3 regions of the Pseudarthrobacter sp. NPDC059871 genome follow, and region 2 is predicted to be linked to each of the others. Evidence: riboswitches for the same ligand, from Rfam matches in the RefSeq annotation. Region 2 holds a riboswitch; each other region holds the start of a gene.

Region 1 (6,960 bases), on a different contig from region 2:
AACCTGGCACCTGCGTACCCGGCTGATCGCCCTGGCCATGGCCCTGCTCATCGCCATCTGCGGCGCCGTTGGCATCGTGAGCTACGCATCGATGGACGCCTTCCTGACCCGGCAGCTCGATGACCAGCTCAGCCAGGCCGCAAACCTTGCCGACAACCCCGGCCGCCCGCCGTTTGGCGGCTTCAATGGACGGGACCCCCTGGACGCCAGGGGCCAGAGAATCGGCACAGTGAACGCGAGCATCCGCAACGGCCAGGTGAGTTCCGGCGGTTTCCTCGCCTCGGACACCACCCGCCAACCCTTGTCCACGGAGGACAAGGAGACGCTCCTTGCACTCGACGCCAACTCCCAGCCGGTGGACCGTTCAATGTCCAGCGGTGACTATCGGCTGATCGCGGTCCAAACAAACTCCGGCGATGTCCTGGTCACGGGACTCCCCCTGGCTACCAAGGAAAGTACCCTCAGGTCCCTGGTGTGGACCTTCGTGTTCGTATCGTTGGGCGGTTTGCTGTTGATCGGCCTGGTGGGGACGGTACTGATCCGCCGCACCATGAAACCCCTGGAACAACTTTCCGAGGTTGCCACCCGGGTGTCTGAGCTGCCCCTTGACGCCGGTGAGGTGGCGCTCGCCGTCAGGGTGCCGGCGTCGAACTCCAACCCGGGCACCGAAGTGGGCAGTGTGGGGCATGCACTGAACCTCATGCTGGACAACGTGGCCAGCGCCTTGGAAGCCCGGCAGAAGAGCGAAACCAAGGTGCGCCAGTTCGTGGCGGATGCCTCGCACGAGCTCCGCACCCCTCTGACCGCCATCCGTGGTTACACCGAGCTGATGCGGATGACCGAGGACTTCACACCCGACGGTCAGAAATCGCTGGCCCGGGTACAGAGCCAGTCCGAGCGGATGACGGCACTGGTGGAGGACCTGCTGCTCCTGGCGCGGCTGGATGAGGGCCAGCCGCTCAAGCTGGCCGAGGTGGATCTGACGCAGCTGGTGGTGGAAAGCGTCAGCGACGAAAAGGTCATGGCCCCCAGCCACACCTGGCGGCTGGATCTTCCTGCGGAGCCGGTGCTGATCCACGGGGACGGCGCGCAGCTGCGGCAGGTGCTCATGAACCTGCTGTCCAACGCCCGCAAACACACCCCTGCCGGAACCACCGTGGTTGCCGGCGTCAGTACGGCACCGGACGGCGCCGCTGTCGTAACGGTCACGGACGACGGCGGGGGCATCCCGGCGGACTTCGTGGACCACGTCTTTTCACGCTTCGCCCGCGCAGACGCGGCCCGCAAGGGCAGCGGCGACCAGGCCGGCGCGGCCGTTGCCGAGGGCACCAGCGGGCTGGGCCTTTCCATCGTCCAGTCCATCGTGGAAGCGCACGGAGGCCGGGTAACGGTCACATCACGGCCGGGGATGACGGAGTTCGCGCTCCGTCTGCCAACCGTGCCCTGAATTCGCCAAGGCGACGCGCCGACGTCGTGATGTCTGTTACCTAAATGTGACTTAAGCGCCGCTCTCCTGTACCGTCGATATGGTGCGGTTCCCGTTCGGGCCGCATATCCGGATGACGCCAAGCTCTGCCACTTCCCGGATTTCGCTTGAACTGAGGCAGAGGCGGGGGACCCACGTCCCGGGCAACGCAGTACTGCCCTTGGGGTTAAGCCAGCACGTGTATTTGCCGTGCGGCCGGATGCCCTCATCCGAACCCGACAGCTAACTCCGCAGGTGTGAGAGGCGAATCAAACATGTCTAAATTCACGGTAAAACCACGCCCAAAATCGGCTCCCAGCCACAGCGCGCAGCCTGAAACCCGCAAGAAGTCTGCCTTCGGCAAGCGCGCGGCGGTCCTCGCCGTGTCCGCAGCGATGCTGGTAGGCGTCGGCGCCGCAGGCCAGGCCACGGACGGATTTTCCCGCGTGGCAGCCACCGGTGCCGAGTCCCCGGCTGCCGCCGATTCCCAGATGAGCATCGAGAAGAGTGAAATCCGCTCGAACCCGGCCGCGTCCGCGCCCGCCGAACTCAAGGTGCAGCCCCAGGAGGCAGCACCGGCACCCGCACCCGCGGCAGAACCTGCCCCGGCTGTAGCGCCTGCACCGGCACCGGCACCGGCACCCGAGCCTGCTCCGGCCCCCGCTCCCGAGCCTGCCCCCGTCGTCGCCGTCAACGACCCTGCCGGCGCACAGGCTTACGCATCCGGCCAGCTGGCCAGCTACGGGTGGGCGCAGGACCAGATGCAGTGCCTGGTCACCCTGTGGACCAAGGAGTCCGACTGGACCACCACCGCTACCAACGCCAGCAGCGGCGCCTACGGGATCGTGCAGTCTCTGCCCGCCGAGAAGATGGCGAGCGCCGGTCCCGATTACCTGACCAACTACCGCACCCAGATCAACTGGGGCCTGAACTACATCAAGGAGCGCTACCAGTCCCCGTGTGGCGCCCTGAACTTCCACTTGGGTAACAACTGGTACTAAGAACCCGCACTGGCTGAGGCCCTTCCGACCGGCCGCCGCCGAACCTTCCCGGTTCAGCGGCGGCCGTCGTCGTCTCCGCAGCCATGCGTGCGAGGTAGCAGTTTTTGGAGTTGACCCTCCGGCCGCCGAGCGGATTGGCACCTGCTTCGCCGTGGCGGCGAAATACCGCGAAGGCGTCGTGGTCCGGGGGGCCAGAACGTGCCGTTACCGTCCCGGGATGTACTGGACGGCCCAGCGGTTGCCGTCGGGGTCTGCGAAGTACACGAAATGACCCCAGTCCTGGACGTCCACATCGCTGACGTCCACGCCGTTGTTCTTCAGGTGGTCGTGGGCGGCCTGGATGTCACTGACCACCAGCTGGAGGTTGGAGCCTGTACCCGGAGGAGCGTCCGTGAGGCCTTCACCGATGCAGATGGAACATGCCGAGCCGGGCGGGGTCAGCTGCACGAAGCGGATGGACTCCGACGGGCGTTCGTCGAAGTCGGCGTTGAAACCAACCTTGTTAACGTAGAAATCCTTGGCGCGGTCCACATCGGACACGGGGACAAACACGAGTTCAAGTTTCCAGTCCATTGCCACAGGCTACGGCCGGACCCCATATTGCGGAAGGCCCTCCGCCCGGTCGATGCGGTTAGCCGGCGATGCCGTACAGGCGGTCTCCCGCATCCCCAAGGCCCGGAACGATGTAGGACTTTTCGTTCAGCTTCTCGTCAATCGAGGCGAGGACGATGTGCACGTTTGCCTCGCCCAGCTCCTCCTCCAGCTTGGCCAGGCCCTCCGGGGCCGCAAGCAGGCAGATGCACGTGACGTCCGAGGCCCCGCGCTTGAACAGGAACTTGATGGCCTCGCGCAGCGTTCCGCCCGTGGCAAGCATGGGGTCCAGGACGAAGACCTGCCGGCCGGTAAGGTCCTCGGGCAGCCGCTCGGCATAGGTGATGATATCCAGGGTTTCCTCGTCGCGGGCCATGCCCAGGAAACCCACTTCTGCGGTGGGGACCAGCTTGGTCATACCCTCCAGCATGCCGAGGCCGGCGCGCAGGATGGGGACCACCAACGGCGTGGGCTTGGTGAAGGCCGTGCCCACAGTGGTGCTGACCGGCGTCTCGATAGTGACGGGTTCGGTGCGGACCTCGCGCGTGGCCTCGTACGCCAGCAGTGTCACCAGCTCTTCGGTCAGCTGCCGGAACACGGGCGAAGGGGTGTTCTTATCCCGGAGGACAGTGAGCTTATGGGCGACCAGCGGGTGGTCCACAACGAGAGTGCGCATTGCTCAAAACTATCATCCGGCGCTGTCCATGCCGGAGTTCCTGGCTTGGGCTCTTGGCGCGTGACCCGCCTGCCGGGGTGCGTCCCGGCGTCGTGAACCTACCCTCGGGGGTGCGCCCCGGCGTCGTGAACCTACCCTCGGGGGTGCGTGCCGGCGTCGTGAACCTACCCTCGGGGGTGCGTCCCGCCGTCGTGGTCCGTTCCGCGGCCATGCGTTCCGCCGTCGTGGTGCATGGCGTCCGCTACGACATCGCGCACCACGGGACGCTCAAACGTGGGCGCCGGCCCGGCATGTTGCTTCCGCCGGATCAGATGGAACATCCGGTGGGCCAGGATGACGAACCCGACCCAGGCCAGGCCCAGCGTCCAGCCGGCAATGACGTCGGTCAACCAGTGGTGGCCCAGGAAAACCCGGCTCAGGCCCATGGAAACAATGAAGACGGTACCCGCGGTGATGGCCGTGATGCGGACGCTGAGGACCTGGAACTGCAGGCAGATGATGTACACCAGCACGCCGATCACCACCGTGGTGTTGAGGGTGTGCCCGCTGGGAAACGACGGCGAGTCTTCGTACGGCGGAACAGCTTCGGAGTGGTCCGGCCGGGTCCGGCCCACCAGCCGCTTACCCAGGGTGGTGGCCGCTGTGGAAACCGCAGCTGCGCCGCCAACGAGGAGGAGCGGGCGCCACGACCTGCTGAGGAAGGTCAGCCACGCGGTGAGGAGCGTGGCGAGGATGGGCATGCCGATGCCGCCGCCAATGTTGGTGAAACCCGTGACGAACGCATCAAGTCCGGGATTCCGCAGTGACTGTGCGTAGTCCAGGGCGGGGATATCAAGGCTCGCCAGGCCTTCGTCATCCACCACGTCCGAATACACTTCGGCGCCCAGCAGCGCCATGGCGACGATCAGGGTTCCGCCCACGGCCATGGTCAGCCACAAGGCGGCATACGGTTTGATCCAACGGTCCACGCGGTCCCGAACGGTACTCACGGCGCCTCCCCGGCATTCAGTACGCAGGCTTACTATCCCTCGAAACTATCATTGAGCCATGGTCTCCGCATCGAACAGTTACGACGAGTGGATGGGCCTCGCCCTGGCGGAAGCCCGCGCGGCGCTCGCTACCGGCGATGTTCCCATTGGCGCCGTGGTGCTGGGGCCCGACGGCGAGGTGCTGGGTTCGGGGCGGAACCAGCGGGAGGAGCTCGGAGACCCCACCGCCCATGCCGAGGTGGTGGCCATCCGCCAGGCTGCAGAGCGGCTGCGGGAACTGGCACGGCTCGGCGGCGGCCCGGACGACGGGTGGCGGCTGTCCGACTGCACGCTGGTGGTCACGTTGGAACCATGCGCCATGTGCGCCGGGGCCATTGTTCTTGCCCGGATTCCCCGGGTGGTGTTCGGCGCCTGGGACGAAAAGGCTGGCGCAGCGGGGTCCGTGTTCGACATCCTCCGTGAGCGGCGGCTCAACCACTGGGTGGAGGTCTACCCCGGCATCCGGGAAGACGAGAGCTCGGTGCTGCTGCGGGACTTCTTTGCGGATCACCGGACACGGTTGTAGTCGCCACCACTTCGGCTGGTGAGCGGAGACCTTTTTAGTCTTGCCCTGGCTGGGCTCTACCCGGCGCCGGTCAGCGCACGCACGACGTTCCCTGCCGTCTTCTCCCAGCCGGGCAGGAGGCCACGCGCTTCCAGGGCCCGGCTGCGCCAGTCCCGCTGCACAGCGTGGTTCTCAAGCCACTGCCGAAGGGTCCGGCCGAGTACGGCTGCGTCCGCTTCGCCCCCGCGTGGCAGCGTCAGCGCCGCCCCAGGAAGGCGCATGCCGCCGTCGGCATCCTTCAGTGAGGCAAGGTCCAGCGCTTCGACCGCACCGGTACCCTGCCGGACCACTACCGGAACACCGCGGGCGAGCGACTCGGTGACCACCATCCCAAACGCTTCTTCGCGCGAGACAAGAAGGCTCAGGTCTGCACGGTTCCATTCCGCCTCAAGCGCATCCCCCGTCAACTCCCCCGTGAGCTGCACTCTTCCGGCCAGCCCGCTGCGGGCGATGGCTTCCTCCACCTGCTTGGCGTAGGCCGGATCTGCCTGCTCCGATCCCACCAGCGAGGCCGTCCACTCTAAATCCTGGATGCCGGCGAGGGCCGCCACGGTGAGGAGCTGGTCCTTGTTGGGCAGCAGTGCGGCCACGGCGAGGAGGTGTGGAGGCCGGGAGCCTGTGGCGGGTGGGGCCGGATCGGCTCCGGGGAGGGCGACCCGGGCGTTGGGAAGGCCGCGCGCTTTGAGGATGGCGGCCGCGCTGCTGCTGGTGCAGATGACACCCGACGCCGCACGGAGTGCCCTTGCTTCTTTCTGCAACGCTTCCGGGCCGGAGGTTTCCGGGACGGGCATATGCACCAGGACGAAAGTTCGCCGGCCCGCCTTGGCCGCGAATTCGAGCTCGTCCGGGGCGCCGACGGCGACCAGTCCGTCCACCAGCACCACGGCTGACTGGTGTTCCGGTTGCGGTTCCCACGCGCCAAGAATGCTGCCGAACCGGCGTCGTTCCTTGGCAGAAGCGTGGGGCCAGTTCCCTTCGACCGGAAGCAGGCGTACGTCCCAGCCCAGGCTTTTCATTCCCTCTGCCAGGCGGGCGTTGTAGACGTTACCGCCGGAGCTGTGGCGAATGTTGGCGGGGACCAGCAACCGCACCACGCGCATGGATCAGGCGTTGAGGTCCAGCGAGAACGTGGCCCAGGCATCCGGATTCTCGCGGAGGGTGACGTCGATCCCGTCAAGGTGGCGGCCGTCGTCGTCATCGCTGATTTTCTCCGCCACGGCCTGGGCAATGTACTGGGCGAGGGCCTCGGTAGTGCTGAGCTTGCCCTCGAAGTCCGGGTGCTCGTCCAGGTTCTTGTAGTTCAGTCCGTCAAGGACCTCCTCGATCACGGTTCCGGCGGCGCCGATATCCAAGACGATCGCGTTGTCATTCAGGGCACGACGGCGGAACGCCACCTCCGCGACGAAGGTTGCACCGTGCAGGCCCTGGGCCGGTCCGAACGCCTCACGCGGCAGGCTGTGGGCGATCATGAAGTGTCGGCGGACGGTCAGGCTGAACATGGATTACCTCTGGCTCTGTTTGGTGGAGTCGGTCTGGTGTGGTGAATCGGTGGGCTTGGCGTGTGCCGGCTGTCGGGTTTTCAGGCCGGGTCTTCAGGCTGGCGGGCGGCGTCCTGCGGGTACTCGATGACGTGG
Region 2 (6,960 bases):
CTTGACCATGCAGACCCCCCGGGGCCGCCGGCGCGCGGCGGGCCCCGCTGCTACGCCGCGTGCTGTCGAAGCCGTCCAGGCTGCCGAGACCTCGCGCCCCCGCGATCTTCACCGTGATGCGCGCCGCCGTCGGGGTCCATTCCGCCAGATAACGGAATTCGCCTCGGCCAGCGGCATCGGCCAAAAGGCCGGCATCGCGCTTGCCGCCACCGGCCTGGTGCTCACCGTGACCGTCCCCGTCACCAGTCCTGTTATGGCGACTGACGCCAGCGGAACCGGTGCCGTTGCCGCCTCGTCGGTGACGCCGCAGCCCGCGATTTCCGCAGAAGCTGGCGCCCAGATCGACTTCAGCCGCTCCGCCGTCGTGACCCAGGCGGACCCTGACGGCAAGCTCAAGCAGCTGCTCAGCGCCCAGTCCGCAGGATCGGTCTCCCGGGCTGCATCCGCCGGTACCCTGGGGGCCCCGCTGGCCACCATGGCCACGGCATCGCCGTTCGGCTACCGCGTCAGCCCCATCACCGGCGGCACTGGCGACTTCCACCGCGGGCAGGACTATGTTGCCCAGTGCGGAACCTCCGTGATGGCTGCCGCCACCGGAACCGTGACCTTTGTGGGCTGGCACCAGTACGGCGGCGGCAACAGGGTGGTGGTGGACCACGGCAACGGCCTGGAGACCACCTACAACCACCTGTCGTCGTTCAACGTCACCGAGGGCCAAACCGTCTCCCGTGGTGACGTCATAGCCCTCAGCGGGACCACTGGCGCCTCCACCGGCTGCCACCTCCACTTTGAAGTCCAGGTCAACGGCGAGGTCGTCGACCCCACCGGCTGGCTCTAGCCAAATGATGGTGGACTCTCGAATGGCCGTGACCCGCCGTGACCTGAATGTGACATTCAAACAAAACTGCTGTACCGTCTAACTCGCGTCAACTTTTCCGAAGTTGACGCTCTTGAGTGGATTGCCTAACTCTGCCACCGCTCAAGGTCCGTTCGCATTTCATCGTCTGGCAGGGGCGGGGGAACCAATTTTGGCCTTCTTGTTTCGAAGGCCTTGGGGTTAAGTCACGAAAGCTTCCTTGGAAGCCGTGTGGCCGGGTGACTCCCATCCGAATCCGACAGCTCACCTCGCAGGCATTGGGAGAGGCTACCTTCGTGTCTTCACGCCATAATGCTGCGCGCCACCGTGCGCAAACGGTTCGTACCAACCCTTTGGGCGCCGTGTCCAAGGCTGTTAGTGCCAATGCCGGGACAGTGGGTCGCCAGGCTGCAGTAGTTGCAGCTGCTTCCGGCCTCGTTCTGGGTATGGGCCTGCCGGCCGTCGCGGACACCACCGCGGGTGTCTCGGCATCCACCGAGTCGGGTTCGGCCCAGACGGCCCTCGCCGTCACCGCGGCACCTACTGCCACCGTTTCCTTCGAGCGCCCGGTCATCAAGACCACCGCCGCTCCGAAGCCCGAGCCGGTACGCACCCAGTCCACAGCTTCAGCAGCACGGGATGCCGGCAACGCCGTCACCGCAGCCGCTGACTCGACCGAAGCTGCCTCCGAGAAGCTCGCGGAGACCGTTTCCTCCGCCGCCACCTCGGGCATCGCGGCTATCGCGTACACCGGCATTGGCCACCCGTACGTGTGGGGCGGCACCAGCCCCAACGGCTGGGACTGCTCCGGATTCACCCAGTGGGTCTACGCCCAGGCCGGCATCAGCATCCCGCGCGTCAATGCCTGGAACGCCATGAAGCCCACCTCCACCCCGCAGCCTGGCGACCTCGTCATGCAGAACGGCGGCGCACACGTTGGCATCTATGTCGGCAACGGCATGATGATCAGCGCGCTCAACCCGTCCCAGGGCACCCTCCTTCACGCGGTTGCCGCCACCGGAACCTCCTCGTTCTACACCATGAACTAGTTTCTGGGGCCCCAGGCCCCAGAAACTTTTTCTTTGCCCCCGCTTTTCGCTAATTCACACATCCCCGTTCGGGACGCGCCGACGTACCCCCAAGATGCCGGCGCGTCCAAAACCCCCGTGTTGCCTACAGGCCCGGGGACAACGAAAGAGAGAACTGATGACGACTCGTGCTACCGCACGGCATCGCGCCGAAGTCACCAAGACCAACTCAATCGCCATTATCGCCAAGGCTGTTGGCGGCAACGCCGGCGGCGTTGGGCGCCAGGCAGCGGTTATCGCCGCAGCCTCGGGCCTGGTCCTGACCAGCGGCATCGCCGCAAACGCAGCTGACACCAACGTCCAGCGCGACTCCGCTCCTGCATCAGCTTTTGAAGTTGGAACAGCTGTGGAAGCCCCGATCTCCGCGGCGTCCACCATCAACATCTCCTTCGAGAAGCCGGCCGTCAGCACCAGCCCGGCTCCGGTGGTTGAGGCAGAGCCCGAGGTTGAGGTCCAGGAAGCCGCTCCGGCTCCGGCCGCCCAGGCCGCCGCAACCCAGACCGCTGCAGCGCCGAAGGTCACCGCTACCGTCACGGCGCAGCCCGCATCTGCTCCCCAGGCATCCTCCAGCGGCAAGGGCGCAGCAATCCTGTCCGCAGCGTACGCCCAGCTCGGCGTCAACCAGGACTGCACCATGCTGGTCACCAACTCGCTGGCTGCCGTGGGCATCAACTTCCACGACTGGCCCGCCGGCTACCTCTCCCTGGGCCGCACCGTGAGCGCTGCCGAGGCCCAGCCCGGCGACCTGATCTACTACGCCGACGGCGGCGCCGGCATGGCCCACATCGCTGTTTACGCCGGCAACGGCCAGGCTGTGCACGGCGGCTACAACGGCAACCAGACCGTGGTCTTCAGCGCCAACGTCGGTTCCGGGCCGGTCTTCATCCGCGTCAACTGATCTTCCTGAAAGGGCCGGCCGGTACGGCCGCCCCCGGAGTGAAAGGACCCCTGCCCACGCGGCAGGGGTCCTTTGCCGTTCACGGGCGGTGCGCTCCGGACGTCCTTCCCTGACGATACTGTGTGCCGTGATTAGCTGATCCTGCATTTCTTTGTTTACTCTTGTGGTGTCGATCCATAGCCCGGACATGCCGAGGGCAGCCGGCCCTCGTGCCCCTGACGGGTGCGGCCGTGAAGAGGTACGTGCATGCGCACTCTCGTTCTGAATGCTGGATATGAACCGCTGGCGGTTATTACTTTCCGCCGGGCGCTGGTGCTTGTGCTCACAGGCAAGGCAAGCGTGGTAGCCGAGGGCGATGACCCCGTGGTGGGTCCGCAGGAAATCCTGGGCCGCCCCTCCGTGATTCTCCTCAACCGCTACATCCGGCCCAGATACAACCATGCCACCGCCGTCAGCCGGCGCGGCGTCCTGAGGCGAGATGGGCACAAGTGTGCGTACTGCGGAAAAGCAGCGCACACGATCGACCATGTGCACCCCAAGTCACGCGGAGGGGCGGACTCCTGGGAGAACCTGGTGGCTGCCTGCCTGCGCTGCAACAACGTCAAAGGCGACCACACGCCCGCTGAAATGGGCTGGAAGCTGCGGTTTGAGCCGGCGCCTCCGCACGGCACCATCTGGCAGATCAAGGAACTGGAAAAGCCCACGCCGGCGTGGGATCCGTTCCTCCTGCCGGAGCGCGCCGCTTGACCTGCGCTGACTGTCTGCTGTGCCCCATTGATTGACCTGCGCTGACGGGTTGGCGGTCCTGGCGGTGTTGCCTGCGCCGGCCGCCGGGCCTGGGCGTTGCTGGCCGCCTCACCTATTGAATGCCGGGGCTGTCCTGTCGGCGCCCGGCACTGGCTACGCTTGAACCATGCAAGACGACGTGCCGGCCTTTGATGCCCTCATCCTGGCGGGAGGCCGGTCCTCACGGCTGGGAGGAGTCCCGAAACAGGGGCTGCTGTTTCGCGGAACCACCCTCCTGGACCGGGCCCTGGCCGCCGCCGAAAGAGCCCGGGACACCGTGATTGTCGGCCCGGATCCCGGCCCCTTGCCCCCCGGAGTGCTCACGTGCCGCGAAGAGCCGGAGTTCGCCGGCCCCGCAGCGGCCATTGCCACCGGCCTGGATGTCCTGGACCGGGCGGGGGCCGGCGCTCCGCACACCCTCGTCCTGGCCTGTGATATGCCCTTGGTCTCAGGGGCTGTGCGTGCCCTACTGCGTGAACTGTCCGCGGGGCAGGGGGCGGGGTCCTATATGGCCTGTACCGAGGATGAACATGGTGGAGGGAAGATGCAGCCGCTGGCCGGAGTTTATAGCACAGAAATGCTAAAAAGCGCCGCCCGGGAAATGGCCGCGAACGGCCGGTTGGTCAACGGATCAGTCCGCTCACTCCTTGCTAGTCTGGACGTGCAGCTTGTCGCCGTTCCGGCCGCTTACACGGCAGATGTGGACACGTGGGACGATGCCGCCGCACTGGGGATTGCCGCCGGCAGCCCGGATGTGGAGGACGTGGACGGGGCCGGGCGCGGCCGCAGTTAACTTTGGAGGCACGTGGTGAAGAGCCAGGACGAAACACTGGAGGAGTGGTGCAGGTCGCTGCTCCAGGCCTACGAGCTTGAGGATGTCCAGGTGGACATCAATGCCATCCTTTCCCTTGCCGGTGTGGCGGCGCATTCCGTGGTCCGTCCCGCCGCCCCGCTGACCACCTTCATCGCCGGATTCGCCGCGGGCCTGGCCTCGAACTCCGGCGGTTCGACAGATGCCGCGGCCATGGAAAAGGCACTCTCCGTCGCCCGCACGCTGGCTGCCGACTATGACGCTGAAGCCCCCGGGGCTCCCGGCGAATGACAGAAGCACCCGGGCAGCAAGCAGCATCCCCCGCAGGGAATAAACACAGCCTCGGCCACAGCCTTGAACACAGCCACGGACACCCGCAAGAACAACTTCAGGAACAACTGCCAGAACAACTGCAGGAACAAAACGACGAAGGTCAGGCCGGAACCGGCCAGGAAGAGGGCCAGGGCCACCATCACCTGGCCCACACCTGGGCCGAAGCCCGCCAGGCCGCCTTTGACGCCGCAACACCCATCCCGCCCGGACCGGTGCCGCTGGAACAGGCCCAGGCCCGCAGGTTGGAGCAGGACATCGTTGCGCTCCAGGACATGCCGCACTACGCTTCCTCGGCCATGGACGGCTGGGCAGTCAACGGGTCCGGGCCGTGGATCCCCGTGGAAGCCGGAGCCCGCCTGGCGCCGCACCAGGCCAGCCCCATCGTTACCGGCGGACTCATCCCGCCCGGCGGCAAGGGGATCCTGCGCAGCGAAAGTGCTGTCCTCGCCGAGGACGAGGACGGGCTCCCCGTCCTCGCCACGGGTGGCACTGCCCGCCCGGGTGAACCGCGCAACGGCCAGCACGTGCGTAAAGCAGGCGAGGAAGCGCAGGAAGGGGACATCCTTGTTCCGGCGGGGGTGACCCTGAATCCGGCACACCTGGCAGTCGCCGCACTGGCCGGATATGACGAGCTGCAGGTACAGGGCAAACCCCTCGTGCGCCTGCTGCTGACCGGGTCCGAAGTAGTGGTGCACGGCCTGCCAACACCGGGGAAGGTCCGGGACACGTTCGGTCATCAGCTGCCGGCCGTCGTCGGCATGCTCGGTGGTATCCCGGGCGGCCAGCAGCGCATCGGCGACTCCTACGGGGATTGGCTCGCGGCCCTGGAGGACGTGGTCCCGGAGGGTCCCGGCGCACCCGGGCTCCCGGCCGACGTCGTCATCACTACCGGGGGGACCGGCCGCTCCGGCACAGATCATCTCCGCCGCGCCGTTGCCGAACTGGGCGGCCGCCTGGTGGTTGATGGCGTGGCCATGCGGCCCGGGCACCCGGTGGTGCTGGCCGAACTCCCCGACGGCCGGTTCGTCCTGGGCCTGCCCGGCAATCCGCTCGCCGCCATGATGGCGCTCTTTACAGTGGGTGCGCCCCTGTTGGCCGCCCTGGGTCACGGAACACTTCCGGAGGTACAGGAAGTGGCCTCAGGTACCCTCATAGACCCGGATCCGGGCCGCACGCGCCTCATGCCGTTCCGGCTGGTGTACGGGATGGCGTCTCCGGCCCAGCACACCGGCCCGGGCATGATGCGCGGGCTTGCCACGGCCGACGGCGTCATGGTGGTTCCGCCGCACGGCGTGCAGCTGGGGGAGCAGGTACCGGCCTTCGCACTGCCGTGGGGCCCGCCCATTCCAGCCCCGGCCGACCCCGCCAAAGCCAAACCGCGCAGCAACAGGACGTCCCGGCCGGCCGCGAAGGCCGGCCCCGCGGGGCCAGTGGACTGGAGCGCCCTTCTCGGCTGAGCCGGGGGTTTGGCAGAGCAGGCACCCTGCAGTGCGATGATGGAGACATGAACAGGCAGGACGGTCCATGGGACGCGTGACGCAGCGCCGCAAGGTGCATAAGTATGTCCTGGACGGCTCGCCGAAGGCGCTGGAGTTTCCCGTCCGCTACCGCGAGGATGTCCTGGCGGTGGAGGAGCCGCTGGAAATCCGGCTGGGCAGCCTCTCCTATTCGGTCACCATGCGGACCCCCGGCGACGACTTCGACCTGGTAGCCGGATTCCTGGTGTCCGAGGGCGTGATCTGGACTCCGGACCAGCTGGTTTCCCTGCGCTTCTGCGCCGGCGAGGACGAGAACGGTGTCCAGACTTTCAACGTGGTGGAGGCCCAGCTTCGTCCTGACGTCCCCCTGCCGGAAACGGGACGGAACGTTTACACATCCAGCTCCTGCGGCATCTGCGGGACCGACTCCATTGAAGCCGTCCGGAAGTCCTCGCACCACAGCCCCGCGGCGGACCCCCTCAAGATCGACGCGCACGTGCTGGCATCCCTGCCCGCCCTGCTCCGGAAGTCGCAGCGCCTCTTCGACGATACCGGCGGGGTGCACGCTGCCGGGCTTTTCCGGATTGGGGACGACGGCGGTGTGCAGCTGCTGTGCCTCCGCGAGGACGTGGGACGGCACAACGCGGTGGACAAGGTGGTGGGCTGGGCCCTGCGCGAAGGACTCCTGCCACTGCGCGGCACCGTCCTCC
Region 3 (6,960 bases), on a different contig from region 2:
GTGGACTGCTGCGGCTGCGCCGGAAGCCCCGGCGCACCCGGCCCCCGGGCCGGCGGGCCGGTATGGCGGCCCAGGCCCATGGCCCCGAAGACCAGCAGCGGAACACCGATCACCAAGGCAATGGCGCCGCCCACCAGCAGGCCCGTGGCGGCCGGCCTGATCAGGTCAGACCGGGCCCCGGCCTGCAGCGTTGCAGCCACGCCCTGGCTGGCATCGGCATTCATCAGGACAATCGACCAGTTGCCGGCGGCAAGGTCCCACGTTAACTCCTGTTCGCCGGGGCCGGTTGCGGACGCGGCCCAGAACGTCTGCTGGGCGGGTACGGCAGGAACGGCGGTTCCCGGTATGTCACGGTACTCGGCCCGGAACGGCTGCATCTCGACGTCGAGCAGTTCCGAATGGTAGACGCCGGACAGATACTTCTCGACGTCGGACTGGGACGCGATCCCGATGAAGACGTCCTTGGCCGGGTCCACGGGGGCAGCCCGCAGCCGCAGGGTCCCCAGGTCGAAGGGGAGGCGGGGCGGAACGCCCTCGCCGATGGCATCGAGCCGGGGCGAGGTCAGCGCGTGGGATGCGACTGACAGCCGGGCCGTGCCGGAGGTAAGGAAACCGTCACCCTGCGCGGACCCCACCGCCATGGCTACGGCGCCGCCGGCGAGCGCTGTGAGGCCCACCAGCGAAAGGAGGATCCCCAGGATGAGCATGATGATTGCTGCGGTTTTTCTCATGGTGTCGCCCCCGGAACTGATGGTGCGGACAATGTGGTTGGCGGAATCCGGCCCCCTGCCTGGCCGGTTTCCGTTGCCGGTCAGGCCTTGTTCTTGCCGGCCTGGATCCGGGTGATGACAGTGGGGCAGGGAAGGTGCTTGAGCACCCCGTGGGCAGTGGAACCCAGCAGCAGCCGCTTGATGCCGCCGCGGCCGCGGCTTCCCACCACCAGCATCCTTGCTCCACTTGCCGCGTGGACCAGCGCGTCAACGGGGTCCCGTTCGGTGTCCAGCACCCGGTGTACCTTCAGGTCGGGGTAGTCCTCCTCGAGGCCCGCCACGGTTTCAGAGAGGACCACGCGTTCTTCTTCGGAAACCATCTCGGCAAGGCTCGCCGGGGCCAGCCCCGCATCCGTCACGGGGTCGGGCATCCTGACAGCATAGACAACGGTGAGCTCATCGCCCTCCCGGTCGGCCTCTGCAGCCGCGAAAGCGACAGCCTGCGTAGCCTCCCGGGAGCCGTCGATTCCCACCACCACGCCGGACCGTCCGGCAAGGTCCTGCGTTCCGACGACGGCCACCGGCACCTTGGCGGAGGCCGCAACCTGCAGGGCCCGGTCTGCCAGTGTCCCGCCCAGGTGCCCGGAGCCGGAACCGATCACCAGCATTGACGCCTTGCCCGAGTACTTGGCCAGCGAACCGCCCACGCTCCCGGTCAGGAGCCGTGTGGTGACAGTGGCCGGTGTTGCTCCCCGGACGCGCCCTGCCGCAGTTTTCAGCAGTTGGTCGCCCGCCTCCTCCAGTACGCCGAACCAGGGATAGGGCTCGGCCACCCAGCGGTCGTCCACCACGTGGAGGACCGCCAGCGGTACCCCGGCCTTTTCGGCCCGGTGCGCGGCCCACAGCACCGCCGCCTGGCTCTGCGCAGAGTCGTTGGTGGCAACGGCAATCGGTTTACGTGATGTCATGGCCGGTTTCCTGGTCTTTCGTGCGGAGTTGTGGGCTGACTCAGGAGGCGGTGGCAGCCCCCAGCGTTGCGCGGCGACAGCACGTCTCCTTCCGTATAAGAGTGGCCGCCGGACTCCCGCCATCTGTAGGGCCGAAAGTCACGGCTATCGGGGGACGGTTCCCACCCGCAGGGGTGCTCAGTATGCTTACTATTGTCTGGCGGTACCGTTCTGCGCTGCATCAGACCGGGTGCAGCCCCAAGGAAAGGCGTGACCATGAGTGAACAGAACCTTCCGGAGGATGGCCTGGAAGTCGTTGACGAAAATGACGTGCTGCTTGATGAAACCCCGGGAAGCGCGGCGTCACAGGAGCTTGACCCCGTACACGGCGAACCGGACAGCTATCCGGGTGCGGCCGAGAACAATCCGGACCGCTGGCAGGAGGACCCGCTGCTCCAGGGAGAAGCCGGCCAGTGAAATCCACTGAACTCCTGCAGGACGCCTGCGTGCGTATCAGCGATGCAGTGGTTGAGACGCTCAAGAGCCCGGATGGGACCCTCCGGTGACCCTCGGCGTCCGGCTTGTCAGTACCCTCGCCGACTGCCTGCAGCACGTGGGCCAGGCAACCTACGCAAAAGGCCTGGCGGCCGCAGGTCACGGCAGCGGCCGTGCGTGAACTGGTGGTCCTGGGCACCGCATCGCAGGTGCCCACCCGTACCCGGAACCACAACGGGTACCTGCTGCGCTGGGACGGGGAGGGGCTGCTCTTCGATCCCGGCGAAGGAACACAGCGCCAGATGATCCACGCCGGAGTTTCGGCAACGCAAGTCACCAGGATCTGCCTCACCCACGTCCACGGCGACCACTGCTTCGGACTCCCGGGCGTGCTGTCCCGGATGGTGCTGGACGGCGTCAACCACCCGGTCCACCTGCACTACCCGGCCTCCGGGGATGCTGTGGTGCAGGCGCTGGTCTCCGTCAGCACGCCCGGCCTGGACCTGAGGCTCCATCCCCACGGCGCCGCCGGCGAGGTGGCGGACGGCCTCCATATCCGGCCGCTCAAGCACCGGATCGAAACATACGGCTACCGCCTCACCGAGCCGGAGGGTCACACGTTCCTGCCCCACCGCCTCGCGGCAGCGGGCATCGCCGGGCCGGACGTCGGCCGCCTTTGGCGCGAAGGTACCCTTGACGGCGTCGGACTCGCCGATGTCAGCGTTCCGCGCCCCGGGCAGCGCTTCGCGTTCGTCATGGACACCGCCCCCTGCGACGGTGCCGAAGACCTTGCCGACGGCGCCGACCTCCTGGTCGCCGAGTCCACGTTCAGCGACCACGACGGCGGTCTGGCGGAGGAATACCGCCACCTCACCGCCGGGCAAGCAGGCGATTTGGCGCGGCACGGGAGCGCACGGACGCTGGTGCTCACGCACTTCTCGTCCCGGTACGGCAACGACGTCACCCTCCTGGCCCGGCAGGCGTCCGCCCGCGCCGGGGGCGCCACCGTGATCGCCGCCGATGACCTCCAGCGCATCCGCCTTCCGAACCGCCGCGAGGGCCTGCAACGGCCGCCGCGGGGATAGGGTTTAAACCATGACCGCTGCTGCAGAATCGATTGTCGCCCTGGGCGGCCGCTTCGCCCGCGAACTCAACGAGCTGGCGGTGCCCTGGGAGGCGGAGGAAGCCCCGGACCCCAGACTCCTGGTACTCAACGAACCGCTCGCCGCGGAACTGGGGCTCGACCCCGCTTATCTGGGTTCGGAGGAGGGGGTGCGGTTCCTGCTGGGCAACCACGTCCCGGAGGGTGCCACGCCCGTGGCCCAGGCCTACGCCGGGCACCAGTTCGGTGGCTACTCGCCCCTCCTCGGTGACGGCCGCGCGCTGCTGCTGGGTGAGCTGGAGGATGCCCGCGGACGGCTGAAGGACCTGCACCTGAAAGGCTCCGGCCGCACGCCGTTCGCCCGCGCCGGGGACGGCCGTGCCGTCGTCGGGCCCATGCTCCGCGAATACGTGGTCAGCGAGGCCATGCACGCCCTCGGCATCCCCACCACCCGTTCCCTCGCCGTCGTGGCGACAGGACGGCAGGTGCGCCGGGATGACATGCTGCCCGGCGCCGTGCTTGCCCGGGTGGCCGGCAGCCACCTGCGGGTGGGCAGTTTCCAGTATGCGCGGGCCACGGAAAACACGGAACTCCTGCGCCGGCTGGCGGACCATGCCATCAGCCGCCACTATCCGGATGCCGCCGCGGAGGAGAACCCCTACCTCGCCCTGTACCGGGCCGTGGTGGCGGCGCAGGCCTCGCTCGTGGCGCAGTGGATGCTGGTGGGGTTCGTCCACGGTGTGATGAATACAGACAACATGACCATCTCCGGTGAAACGATAGATTACGGCCCCTGTGCCTTCATCGACGGATTCAACCCGGCCGCCGTGTACAGCTCCATCGACGTCGGTGGCCGGTATGCGTACGCCAACCAGCCGGTCATGGCCGAATGGAACCTGGCCCGCCTCGCCGAAGCCATGCTGCCGCTCATCGACGAAGACCAGGAGGCGGCGGTTCCGGTGGCCGTGGAGGCGCTGGGCGGGTTCCGGCGGCACTACAGTGCGGAGTGGTTTGGCGGCATGGCCACCAAGCTGGGCCTTGTTGCGGGGAAACCGGAAACGGCGGCAGCCCAGGAGGTCTCTGACCTGGTGGACGGCGTCACCGGCATCCTCAAGGACGACCCGGTGGACTACACGCTCTTCTTCAGGAACCTGGCCAAGGCTGCCCGGGGTGACAGCCGTCCTGTCCGTGGGATGGTCATGGACCTGGCTGTGTACGATGCCTGGGCCGAACGCTGGCAGAAGCTGGGGCCGGATGCCGGGCTGATGGACAGCACCAATCCCGCGTACATTCCGCGGAACCACCTGGTCGAAGAGGCGCTGGCAGCGGCTACCGGCGGGGACCTGGATCCACTGCACGGCCTGCTGGAAGCGGTGACTGCGCCGTACAGCGAACGCCCCGGCCTGGAGCGGTACGCCGAGGGCGCCCCGGAGGACTTCGGGACGTACATGACCTTCTGCGGCACCTGAACCTGGCAACCAAGCAAAAGGGCGGTAACCGGGATATCCCGGCTACCGCCCTTTTTGCAGCTCTATGAGCTGGACGCTACCTGCTCAGCAGGGCTAGGCGACCCGTACGTAGGAGGCTGCACCAACCCAGCTGACGGAGTGCACCTGGGTCTGGCTGCCGTTGACGCCGCCGCTGACCATCTGGCCGTCACCGGCGTACACGCCGACGTGGCCGGCAGAGATGACCAGGTCACCCGGGGCGGGAGCGCCCACCACGGTGCCGTACTGGAAGAACTGGCCGGGAGCCAGGTCGCCTACTGACTTGCCGACGGCTCGCAGGGCCTTCTCCACCATGGCGGTGCAATCCTGGGTGACGCCAACCTGGCCGTAAGCGTTGGCGAGGATGGCGGCGCCGGTGCCCGAGCCGGTAGCCGCAGGCGTTGCGGAGGCGTAGCCGAGGTTCATGCCGGTGTTGGCGGGAGCCGCGCTTGCGGTCTGCACCGGTGCTGCTGCCGGAGCGACAGCCGGAGCGGCCGGGGCTGCGTATCCGGCGCCGGGGATGGCAATCTGGTCGCCCGGGTAGATGATCGAGGAAACGTCGAGGCCGTTGGCTGCCAGGACATCGTTCAGGCCAACCCCGTTGGCGGACGCAATGGCGCCCAGGGTGTCGCCGGAAACAACCGTGTGGACGTTGCCGGCAGCGGCGGCGGGTGCAGCGGCTACGGGCGCGGCAGGAGCCGAGTATGCCTGGACGTTAGTGGTTTCGGTGCTGTCCGGGCCGGTCACGCCTGCATGTGCCGGAGCTCCGACGCCGAACGCAATGCCGGATGCTGCGGCTACCGCCAGTGCCGGGCGTCCGAAGGTCCGGGCCTGGGCCTTGGCCGTCACGGCCAGGCCCTGCAGTGCGATGGAGCCGGCCGGAGTAGCACGGTGACGGGCGGTGGTGAAATTTTTGGACACGGTTGATCGCCTCTCCCATGCCTGCGGGGTGAGCTGTCGGGTTCGGGCTGGAGATGCCCGGCCGGTAGCGCACTTCGTCAGGGACGGAAGGCGATATCGACTTAACCCCAAGGCTTCAATGAAGCCGCGGAAACTTGGTTCCCCCGTCCCTGCCAGCTGGAAAGCGATTGAATCCCGGTTCAGCGGCAGGGCTCGGCAAGCTGAGGGGAATGTCCCGCTTGGGAGGGACACGTGTACGACCATAACCCGACGTTCACCCGATTGTCACATTTGGATAACATACGAGGCGGTCCTCTCGGATGGGGCCACCGTCCGGAGGGCAGCCCGGCACGCCGCCGTGACCTCGGATGATGCCCGGTGCCTAGCCGGTCTGGCAGGCCTCCGTAACAAAGTCATAAAGTTGCGCACGCAACGGACCGTCCGCAGCCACTTTCAGGACACCTTCCCGGCTCCCGACGGCAACGGTGAGGGGCAGCAGGGTACCCACTTTGTCTTCCGCCACAGCGTGCGGATCGCACCGGGCGGGACGCACCCGCAGGGCCAGGACCGTGCCGGGTTCCCCCGACCGGACCGTCACGTTCCGAGGCCACGGCTCAGCCCCAGGCCCGGGCCCGGCCTCCGCCAGCAGGGGAGTGCCGCCCACGCTGTGCAGCGTGAGGGACGGAGTCTCTCCGGGAACCGTCTGACGTGGGCTGACGCGAAGGCGGACGACGGCGGTGCGGCCGTCCGCCGCTACCTCGAGTTGCGGGTCCAGGCTTAGCCCGGCCACCTTCGCGGCGTCGGCGGCCAGGCAGAGCTCGGTATTGTTGCGCGGCAGCACGCCGAAGGGATCCGGAGCCTGGAGGGTCAGCGTGGCCGGTTGCTGTCCCGCCGCAGAAACGGAAACCCTGGCGCTGGCCTGCGAGGATGCCGATGCCGGGGCGGCGCAGGCCGGGGGTGGAAGCTGTGCGGGCACGCTCTTGGGCTGGTGCGGCGGAAGCTCCAGGCCGCCCGCTTGTGGCGTCCACTCGATGTCCCCGTCGAACAGCGCGGAACTGACCCGCGCCAGGTCCACCGTCAGGGGACCGTCAGTGGTGTTGGTGAGCTGGAGCAGGATGGCGTGCTGCCCGTACTGGTCGCGGGACTGGTTTACCTCGATGGTGACCGGTCCGGGGGCGGCGGCAGCGGGGGACGCTGCCGGGGTGGGCTGCTGCGGGGTGCAGGCCGATACCGCCAGTACTGCTGCGGTCAGGAACGGCAACCGCAGGCGGGCGGGTGCCCGTCCTGCTGTCCGTGCGGAGGCAGGGCCGCGGCGGATT

The links. A riboswitch is a leader RNA that binds a small molecule or an ion and turns the genes downstream of it on or off. The one in region 2 is predicted to bind cyclic di-AMP.
Region 1: it holds a riboswitch for cyclic di-AMP, as region 2 does, so the genes downstream of both, ACFV4R_RS07915 (hypothetical protein) here and ACFV4R_RS13155 (C40 family peptidase) in region 2, are expected to answer to the same signal.
Region 3: it holds a riboswitch for cyclic di-AMP, as region 2 does, so the genes downstream of both, ACFV4R_RS11670 (LysM peptidoglycan-binding domain-containing protein) here and ACFV4R_RS13155 (C40 family peptidase) in region 2, are expected to answer to the same signal.

The regions. Positions count from the first base shown of each region.
Region 1 covers NZ_JBHWJV010000004.1:225,612-232,571, reverse strand. Annotated here, with positions in the region: gene ACFV4R_RS07920 (sensor histidine kinase) at 1-1,447, shown strand, start outside; cyclic di-AMP (ydaO/yuaA leader) riboswitch at 1,581-1,737, shown strand; gene ACFV4R_RS07915 (hypothetical protein) at 1,741-2,466, shown strand; gene ACFV4R_RS07910 (glyoxalase superfamily protein) at 2,671-3,039, opposite strand; gene upp (uracil phosphoribosyltransferase) at 3,098-3,733, opposite strand; gene ACFV4R_RS07900 (phosphatase PAP2 family protein) at 3,898-4,722, opposite strand; gene ACFV4R_RS07895 (nucleoside deaminase) at 4,781-5,287, shown strand; gene ACFV4R_RS07890 (glycosyltransferase family 4 protein) at 5,344-6,426, opposite strand; gene ACFV4R_RS07885 (6-carboxytetrahydropterin synthase) at 6,430-6,825, opposite strand; gene ACFV4R_RS07880 (zinc-binding alcohol dehydrogenase) at 6,906-6,960, opposite strand, start outside.
Region 2 covers NZ_JBHWJV010000009.1:62,135-69,094, forward strand. Annotated here, with positions in the region: gene ACFV4R_RS13150 (M23 family metallopeptidase) at 8-838, shown strand; cyclic di-AMP (ydaO/yuaA leader) riboswitch at 951-1,148, shown strand; gene ACFV4R_RS13155 (C40 family peptidase) at 1,219-1,905, shown strand; gene ACFV4R_RS13160 (NlpC/P60 family protein) at 2,063-2,842, shown strand; gene ACFV4R_RS13165 (HNH endonuclease) at 3,089-3,589, shown strand; gene ACFV4R_RS13170 (molybdenum cofactor guanylyltransferase) at 3,756-4,421, shown strand; gene ACFV4R_RS13175 (DUF6457 domain-containing protein) at 4,434-4,730, shown strand; gene ACFV4R_RS13180 (molybdopterin molybdotransferase MoeA) at 4,727-6,229, shown strand; gene fdhD (formate dehydrogenase accessory sulfurtransferase FdhD) at 6,297-6,960, shown strand, end outside.
Region 3 covers NZ_JBHWJV010000007.1:205,630-212,589, reverse strand. Annotated here, with positions in the region: gene ACFV4R_RS11695 (DUF4389 domain-containing protein) at 1-731, opposite strand, end outside; gene ACFV4R_RS11690 (universal stress protein) at 812-1,678, opposite strand; gene ACFV4R_RS11685 (hypothetical protein) at 1,934-2,134, shown strand; gene ACFV4R_RS11680 (ribonuclease Z) at 2,326-3,237, shown strand; gene ACFV4R_RS11675 (YdiU family protein) at 3,248-4,723, shown strand; gene ACFV4R_RS11670 (LysM peptidoglycan-binding domain-containing protein) at 4,817-5,662, opposite strand; cyclic di-AMP (ydaO/yuaA leader) riboswitch at 5,666-5,838, opposite strand; gene ACFV4R_RS11665 (hypothetical protein) at 6,024-6,960, opposite strand, start outside.